Regions from separate parts of the Acidovorax radicis genome, predicted to be linked through region 2. Evidence: predicted binding sites of a transcription regulator. Region 2 holds the regulator's gene; the other holds the start of a gene.
What was found. The regulator NrdR, encoded in region 2, represses ribonucleotide reductase genes. The targets are predictions, from matches to a motif close to CACNANATNTNGTG.

Region 1 (3,819 bases), 920 kb from region 2:
CCTGCATGTTGCTGGGGCGAACGCACATTACATGCATCCTTGAACGTGATCCATGGGTGCCCAGTCTCGAACAACATGGTCAGCATCTTTCGCCACATGTCAGTGGCTTGCACCGTTTTGGCGGGCTTGATCTCGCCACGGGCGGCCTTTTCTTCGTAGGCTACATAGGCCTTCTCGAAGTCGGCTCCGAACAGATCGTGCAGGTCGGGGACGTTGTTGGGCGAGAACAGGGTCCAGGTGCCCTTTTCCATCACGCGGCGCATGAACAGGTCGGGAATCCAGTTGGCCGTGTTCATGTCGTGCGTGCGGCGGCGGTCGTCGCCGGTGTTCTTGCGCAGTTCCAGGAACTCTTCAATGTCGAGGTGCCAGGTTTCCAGGTAGGTGCAGACAGCGCCCTTGCGCTTGCCGCCCTGGTTCACCGCCACGGCCGTATCGTTGACCACCTTGAGGAATGGCACCACACCTTGCGATTCGCCGTTGGTGCCTTTGATGTGGCTGCCCAGCGCACGCACGCGGGTCCAGTCGTTGCCCAGGCCGCCCGCGAACTTCGAAAGCAGCGCGTTTTCCTTGATCGACTCGTAAATGCCATCCAGGTCGTCGGGCACCGTGGTGAGGTAGCAGCTGGAGAGTTGCGAGCGCAGCGTGCCGGCGTTAAACAGGGTGGGCGTGCTCGACATGAAGTCGAAGGACGACAGCACTTCGTAGAACTCAATCGCACGGGCTTCGCGGTCGGCCTCATTCAGTGCCAAGCCCATGGCTACGCGCATGAAAAATGCCTGGGGGAGTTCGATGCGGGTCTTTTTGACGTGGAGGAAGTACCGGTCGTACAGGGTTTGCAGGCCCAGGTAGTCAAACTGTAGATCGCGGTCGGCCTTAAGGGCGGCACCCAGGCGCCGAAGGTCGAACTGCTGCTGCAGGCGTTCATCCAGCAGGTCATTCTCCACGCCCTTCTGGATGAACTGTGGGAAGTAGTCGATATAGGCTTGGCCCATATCGCTCTGGATAACGTCGCGGCCCAGGACTTCGCGCACGATGGTGTGCAGCAGCAGGCGCGCGGTGGCGTAGGTGTAGTCGGGGTCTTTCTCGATCAGCGTGCGGGCCGCCAGGATGGACGCCTTGTACACCTCGTCCATGGGTACGCCGTCATATAGGTTGCGCATGGTCTCTGCCACTATGGGGGCCGCCTGGATGTCGGCGCCCAAGTTGGCGCAGGCAGACTGGATAAGGCCCAGCAGGCGTGCTTCGTCGAGTGGAACGCGCTGGCCGAGGTCAATCACGTGCAGTGCGGGCACCGAGTGCGTTTTCTGCTCTTGCTGGTGGGCGCGCTCTTGGGTGCGGCGTTCGCGGTAGAGAACGTAGGCGCGGGCCACTTCGTGGTGGCCGCCACGCATCAGGCCGAGTTCGGCCTGGTCTTGCACGTCTTCGATGTGGAAGGTTCCGCCGCCCGGGCGTGACCGTACGAGTGCGCGCACGACGTTCTGGGTCAGCGTGTCAACGACCTCGCGCACGCTGGCGGAGGCGGCACCCTGGGTGCCATGCACGGCGAGGAAGGCCTTCATCATGGCGACGGCTATTTTCTGCGGCTCGAACGGGACAACCGAGCCGTTGCGGCGGATGATTTGATAGTGGGTCAGCGTTGCGCTACCCGGTTGTTCGGCAGGCGAGGCGTCAGCGGTCGTAGAGGGGTGACCAAGCGTGTTGGTGGTCGATGCAGGGGTCAGAGCAGCTTGCATTTGAGAGGTCCTTTGGGAGCTGTCGGGAAAGGCGAATTCAGTGCGCCGAGGGGCGTTGCGTGCGAGGAAGGTGGGAAAGGTGGGTTGCTTTCCACACGCTATAGCTAGTGGGTGTGATGGTAGCAAGACACTACCGGTAGTGTACAGCGCTATATTCACACGGCTGCTGAAGCTGTCTGTTACCAGCCGGTTTCACGCTTGTTTCGGGTCGGCTCCAAGGCCTTGTGCATGGGGCATTCCAGGGGCCAAACCTTGACTTGGCGCAGTCTCGCGGAGACTTTTGCTTCAGCAGCCGCGTGGACACGCGCTGTCCATACGGGGATGCGAGTGTCGTGGTTTGGCGCAAAGAGCGCAGAAGATTCGGGAAAACCCTTGATTACGCGAAAGGCGGGGTTGACTTTTGCGGAAAGAGCCCCGCTTGCCACTGCAGCGCGTTTTGCAGTTCGGCCCAGTCAAAGCCCGGGCCTGGATCGCCCTTGCGGCCCGGTGCAATGTGTTCATGGCCTGCGATATGCCGAACGGGGTAGCGTGCGGCAATGTCCTGGCAGAGCGTGGCCAGCGTGCGGTATTGCGCCGGCTCAAAGGTGAGCCCTTCCAGCCCTTCCAGCTCAATGCCGATGGAGTCATCGTTGCAATTACTGCGGCCCCGGTAGCTGGATGGGCCCGCGTGCCAGGCGCGCTGGTCGCAATCCACAAATTGCCACAGATCCCCTGTGCGCTCGACAAAAAAATGGCTGGACACCTGAAGTCCGCGAATACGCTGAAAGTAGGGGTGTGCGTCCCAATTCAGGGTATTGGTAAAGAGCTGCTGCACAGCCCCGTTGCCATATTCGCCAGGGGGCAGGCTGATCGAATGCACCACGATCAGATCCACTGCGCCGCTTGAAACGGGGCGCTGGCCGAAGTTGGGTGAGGGCACTCTCCGTGCCAAGCGGTGCCAGCCACCGTCCCAGGGGCTCACGCCTGCGTCCTGGATGTCATCCGATATCGTCATTCGGGTCTTGATCGTTCGGCGCCGCGATGTTGAGGCGGGCGATACGGTAGCGTATCTGGCGCAGGCTGATACCCAGCCTGGCGGCGGTCGCTGTGCGGTTGAAGCCAGCCTCGCGCAGGGCACGGATCAGGATTTCACGCTCTTGTTGGTCCAGCCATGCCTGCAGGTCAGTGGGAAGGGGATCGGTACAGCCGTTGGGGGCGGAGGGCTTCGACGGGCTGTTCTGCACTGTGTCCGGGGATGCGAGCAATGTGCCTGGCGAGGCCACCATGCGTGTTCCCGCCGGTGGGTTGACCGGACGTGATGGCCAATCCACCGTCAATTCATCGCCGTCGCTGAGGGCTACCGCGCGGTGCAGCAGGTTTTCCAGCTCCCGCACATTGCCTGTCAGTGGGTGGGCTGCAATGGCATTCAATGCGTCCTCGGTCAGTGCGGGTACGGGCATTCCGGACTCCTGCGAGATGCGTGCCAGCAAGGCGGCGCACAGCGCAGGCAGGTCATCGCGCCGCTCGCGCAACGGCGGGATCAGGATCTCGATCACGTTGAGGCGGTAATACAGATCCTGCCGGAATCGGCCGGACTGGACATCTGCCGCGAGGTCGCGGTGGGTCGCGCTCACGATGCGCACATCCACCGTCTCCTCTTGGGTAGAGCCCAGGGGGCGCACGCTGCGCTCCTGGATCGCTCGCAGCAGCTTCGACTGCATGGCCAGGGGCAGGTCGCCGATTTCGTCCAAAAACAGGGTGCCGCCCCGAGCGGCCTGAAAGTAGCCATCGCGGTCTTGCGACGCGCCGGTGTACGAGCCCTTACGGGCTCCGAAAAACTCGGCTTCGAGCAGATTTTCTGGAATTGCACCGCAGTTCACTGCAATCAGTGGCCCATCCGCACGCTGGCTGTGGGCGTGCAATGCCTGGGCCACGAGCTCCTTGCCGGTGCCGGACTCCCCATGAATCAGCACTGGTGCCATGCCCCGCGATACCTTGGCCACCCGCTGCTTGACGTTGCGCAGTGCCTCTGATTCACCCACCAGCCGGTCCAGCGCTGCGCCAGAAACAGCAAGCTCGCCAGAGGCCGCCGATGGACGGCCTGGGT
Region 2 (3,819 bases):
AGTCGTGTGAAGCCGTCATTGACATACACCACACGCCGGGCGCTATCGCTTATCGCGATGGCGTTATCGCTTGCATCAAGCGCCTTGCGAAGTGGGGCGTCAGCCAAGGTGAAGGGTGGATGCGGCAGGCATGACAACGAGGAGCCGGAAGGGGGCATTGCGGAGACGGGCATGGGTGTCCCAAAGGTCGTGTGTCATCCTAGCAAGCAGCCATGCCGCTGCCAAGCTCCTTTTGCCAAGGGATGTTTTTTTGCACTGCAGCTGCCGGTGGTTGCCGGCCCCTTGCGCCCGGGGGGCGAGTGCAGGTGGGTGTACTGCATTGCTACGCACTTGGCCGGACCATGCCCGCGTAGCTCTGGGATAATCCAGCACCATGAGCGGCAACACCTTCGGAACACTATTCGCAGTCACCAACTTTGGTGAATCCCACGGCCCAGCCATTGGCTGTGTGATCGACGGTTGCCCGCCGGGCATGCCGCTTGCTGAAGCTGACATTCAGGCAGATCTTGATCGCCGCCGCCCCGGTACCAGCCGCCACGTCACGCAGCGCAATGAACCCGATGCGGTAGAGATCCTCTCTGGCGTATATGAAGGTAAAACCACCGGCACCCCCATTGCCCTGCTGATCCGCAACACGGATCAGCGCAGCAAGGACTACAGCAACATTGCCGAGAGTTTTCGTCCGGGCCACGCCGACTACACGTACTGGCACAAATACGGCATCCGTGACCCTCGGGGCGGGGGGCGGTCTTCCGCTCGCCTTACCGCGCCTACGGTCGCCGCCGGGGCCGTGGCCAAAAAATGGCTGGCTGCGCAATACGGAGTGCAGTTGCGCGCCTGCATGACGCAGTTGGGCGAGCTCGCTATTCCTTTTGAGAGCTGGGACCACGTGCACAGCAACCCCTTTTTTGCGCCCGTGGCCGATGTGGCGCAGTACGAGGACTATATGGATGCGCTTCGCAAGGCAGGCGACTCGTGCGGCGCACGCATTCGTGTGCAGGCCACAGGGGTGCCTGTGGGGCTGGGCGAGCCACTGTATGACAAGCTTGATGCGGACATTGCCCACGCCATGATGGGGCTCAATGCCGTCAAAGGGGTGGAGATTGGTGCGGGTTTTGCCAGCGTAGGCCACCGCGGCACGATGCACGGCGATTCGATGACGCCCCAAGGCTTTCGTACCAACAACGCTGGTGGCGTTCTGGGAGGTATCAGCACTGGGCAGGACCTTGAAGTAAGTATTGCCATCAAACCCACCAGTTCCATCATCAGCCCGCGTGAGTCCATTGATGTGCACGGCCAAAGTACCGAAGTCATCACCAAGGGGCGCCATGACCCTTGTGTCGGCATCCGCGCTGCACCTATTGCCGAGGCATTGCTGGCACTCGTTGTCATGGACCATGCCTTGCGTCACCGTGCGCAGTGCGGTGATGTGGTAGCCACGGTGCCGCCTATTCAGGCTTCTTTTCTGTAGTTTTCGCAACCCTGCAGACGGGTGGCACGAGTCTGGCGAGCGGCCGGCGGTTTCGGTGTTGAACGAGGCTTGTGTATGCAAGGCCCGCTCCCAATCATGATGTGCTATTGAATATGTAGCTGCTCAGGTAATAGCTACGGGCGCAAAAAGGCAAAAAACCTCGTAATCGTTGCCTACATGGCACCTGCACCGCATGTCTGTTTATTTGCGCACTTCGTCGACCATGGCGCGAAAATCGTCAATGTCCTCAAAGCTGCGGTAGACGCTGGCAAAGCGGATGTACGCGACTTTGTCGAGTTTCTTGAGTTCGCGCATCACCAGCTCGCCAATGCGGCTGGAGATCACTTCACGCTGTCCTAGGTTGAGCAGCTTTTCTTCGATGCGTTCTATGGCGCTGTCGATCTGGTCGGTGCTGACCGGGCGCTTGCGCAGCGCCAGATTGAAAGAGGCCAGCAGCTTGCCGCGCTCATAGTCGATGCGGCGGCCATCCTTCTTCACGATGGCCGGGAAGTTCACTTCCGGGCGTTCGTAGGTGGTAAAGCGTTTATCACACGCGCCGCACTGGCGGCGGCGGCGGATGAACACCCCATCCTCAGACACCCGGGTTTCAACGACTTGCGTTTCGAGGTGGCTGCAGAAGGGGCACTTCATGGGAGCAATGCGCCGGGCTTAACCGTAGACAGGGAAACGTGCGGTCAGCGCGTTGACCTTGGCTCGCACTGCTGCGATGTTGGCTTCGTCGCGGGGGTTGTCCAGCACGTCGGCGATCAGGTGGGCCGTCATGCGGGCTTCTTCTTCCTTGAAGCCGCGCGTGGTCATGGCGGGGGTGCCAATGCGCACGCCGCTGGTCACCATCGGCTTTTCAGGGTCGTTGGGGATCGCGTTCTTGTTGATGGTCATGTGGGCGGCGCCCAGCACGGCCTCGGCTTCCTTGCCGGTGATGCCCTTGGCGCGCAGGTCCACCAGCATCACGTGGCTTTGGGTGCCGCCGCTCACGATGCGCAGGCCGCGTGCAGTCAGCGTCTCTGCCACCACCTTGGCGTTCTTGGCCACCTGTTCCTGGTAGGCCTTGAACTCGGGTTGCAGTGCTTCCTTGAAAGCCACAGCCTTGGCTGCGATCACGTGCATCAGCGGGCCGCCTTGCAGGCCGGGGAAGATGGCGCTGTTGATGGCCTTCTCGTGCTGGGCCTTCATCAGGATGATGCCGCCGCGCGGGCCGCGCAGGCTCTTGTGCGTGGTGGAGGTGACTACGTCGGCGTGGGGCACGGGGTTGGGGTACACGCCCGCAGCGATCAGGCCCGCGTAGTGGGCCATGTCCACCATGAAGATCGCGCCCACGTCCTTGGCCACCTTGGCAAAACGTGCAAAGTCGATGTGCAGGCTGTACGCCGAGGCTCCAGCGATGATGAGCTTGGGCTTGGTTTCGTGGGCCTTCTTTTCCATCGCTTCGTAGTCGATGGCTTCGTTGGCATCCAGGCCGTAGGAGACCACGTTGAACCACTTGCCCGACATGTTCAGCGGCATGCCGTGCGTCAGGTGGCCACCTTCGGCCAGGCTCATGCCCATGATGGTGTCGCCGGGCTTGAGGAAGGCCAGGAACACGGCCTCGTTAGCCGATGCGCCGCAATGGGGTTGCACGTTGGCGGCTTCTGCACCGAAGATTTGTTTGACCCGGTTGATGGCCAGTTGCTCGGCCACGTCCACATGTTCGCAGCCGCCGTAGTAGCGCTTGCCTGGATAGCCTTCGGCGTACTTGTTGGTCAACTGTGTGCCCTGCGCCCACATGACGGCGGGGGAGGCGTAGTTCTCGCTGGCGATCAGCTCAATGTGGTGCTCTTGCCGGGCGTTTTCAGCCTGGATGGCGGCAAAGAGTTCGGGGTCGGTTTGTTCGACAAGAATATTGCGGTCGTACATGATATTGGCAGTCCTATGAACTTGTGTCCCTTGAAACAAGGGCTGCCCAGGCGAACGGCTGAACGCGCAAGCCTTGAGCCTTTGCGGCACGCTCCCCAGTGGTTCACAAGAAGCAGGTTCTTGCTGGTTTCCACGTCAGCGGCGACTTCCTGGGGCCAGGGGTCGCGCCTATCGCCAGTTGCGTACCCCGTTAGTGTAGCCGACGATGTTGCTGAGGCCGATGGGGCCGCCAGTGCGGGGCTACGGTGCCTACACCAAGAATATTCAAAGGCCCGAAAGCAGGGCCACCTTGTCTGCTGCCACAGGTGGGTTTGCGGGCGGTGCCGTCACCGGAATAATCTGAGCTGGCGCTTGGGTCGAGAGGGTGGGGGGAGGGGTTGTTGGCATTGCCCGCCCGCCTGCTACCTGACGCAGCCGGAAGTGTTCAGCCATGA

Region 1: KI609_RS04405 (ribonucleoside-diphosphate reductase subunit alpha) is a predicted target of NrdR. The motif match lies at 1,830-1,843, and genes of this name have one in related genera.

The regions. Positions count from the first base shown of each region.
Region 1 covers NZ_CP075184.1:984,749-988,567, forward strand. The annotation lists gene KI609_RS04405 (ribonucleoside-diphosphate reductase subunit alpha) at 1-1,733, opposite strand, end outside; gene ampD (1,6-anhydro-N-acetylmuramyl-L-alanine amidase AmpD) at 2,110-2,727, opposite strand; gene KI609_RS04415 (sigma-54-dependent transcriptional regulator) at 2,711-3,819, opposite strand, start outside.
Region 2 covers NZ_CP075184.1:1,906,423-1,910,241, forward strand. The annotation lists gene KI609_RS08725 (EAL domain-containing protein) at 1-107, opposite strand, end outside; gene aroC (chorismate synthase) at 374-1,471, shown strand; gene nrdR (transcriptional regulator NrdR) at 1,673-2,122, opposite strand; gene glyA (serine hydroxymethyltransferase) at 2,141-3,385, opposite strand; ZMP/ZTP riboswitch at 3,423-3,577, opposite strand; gene KI609_RS08745 (lytic transglycosylase domain-containing protein) at 3,650-3,819, opposite strand, start outside.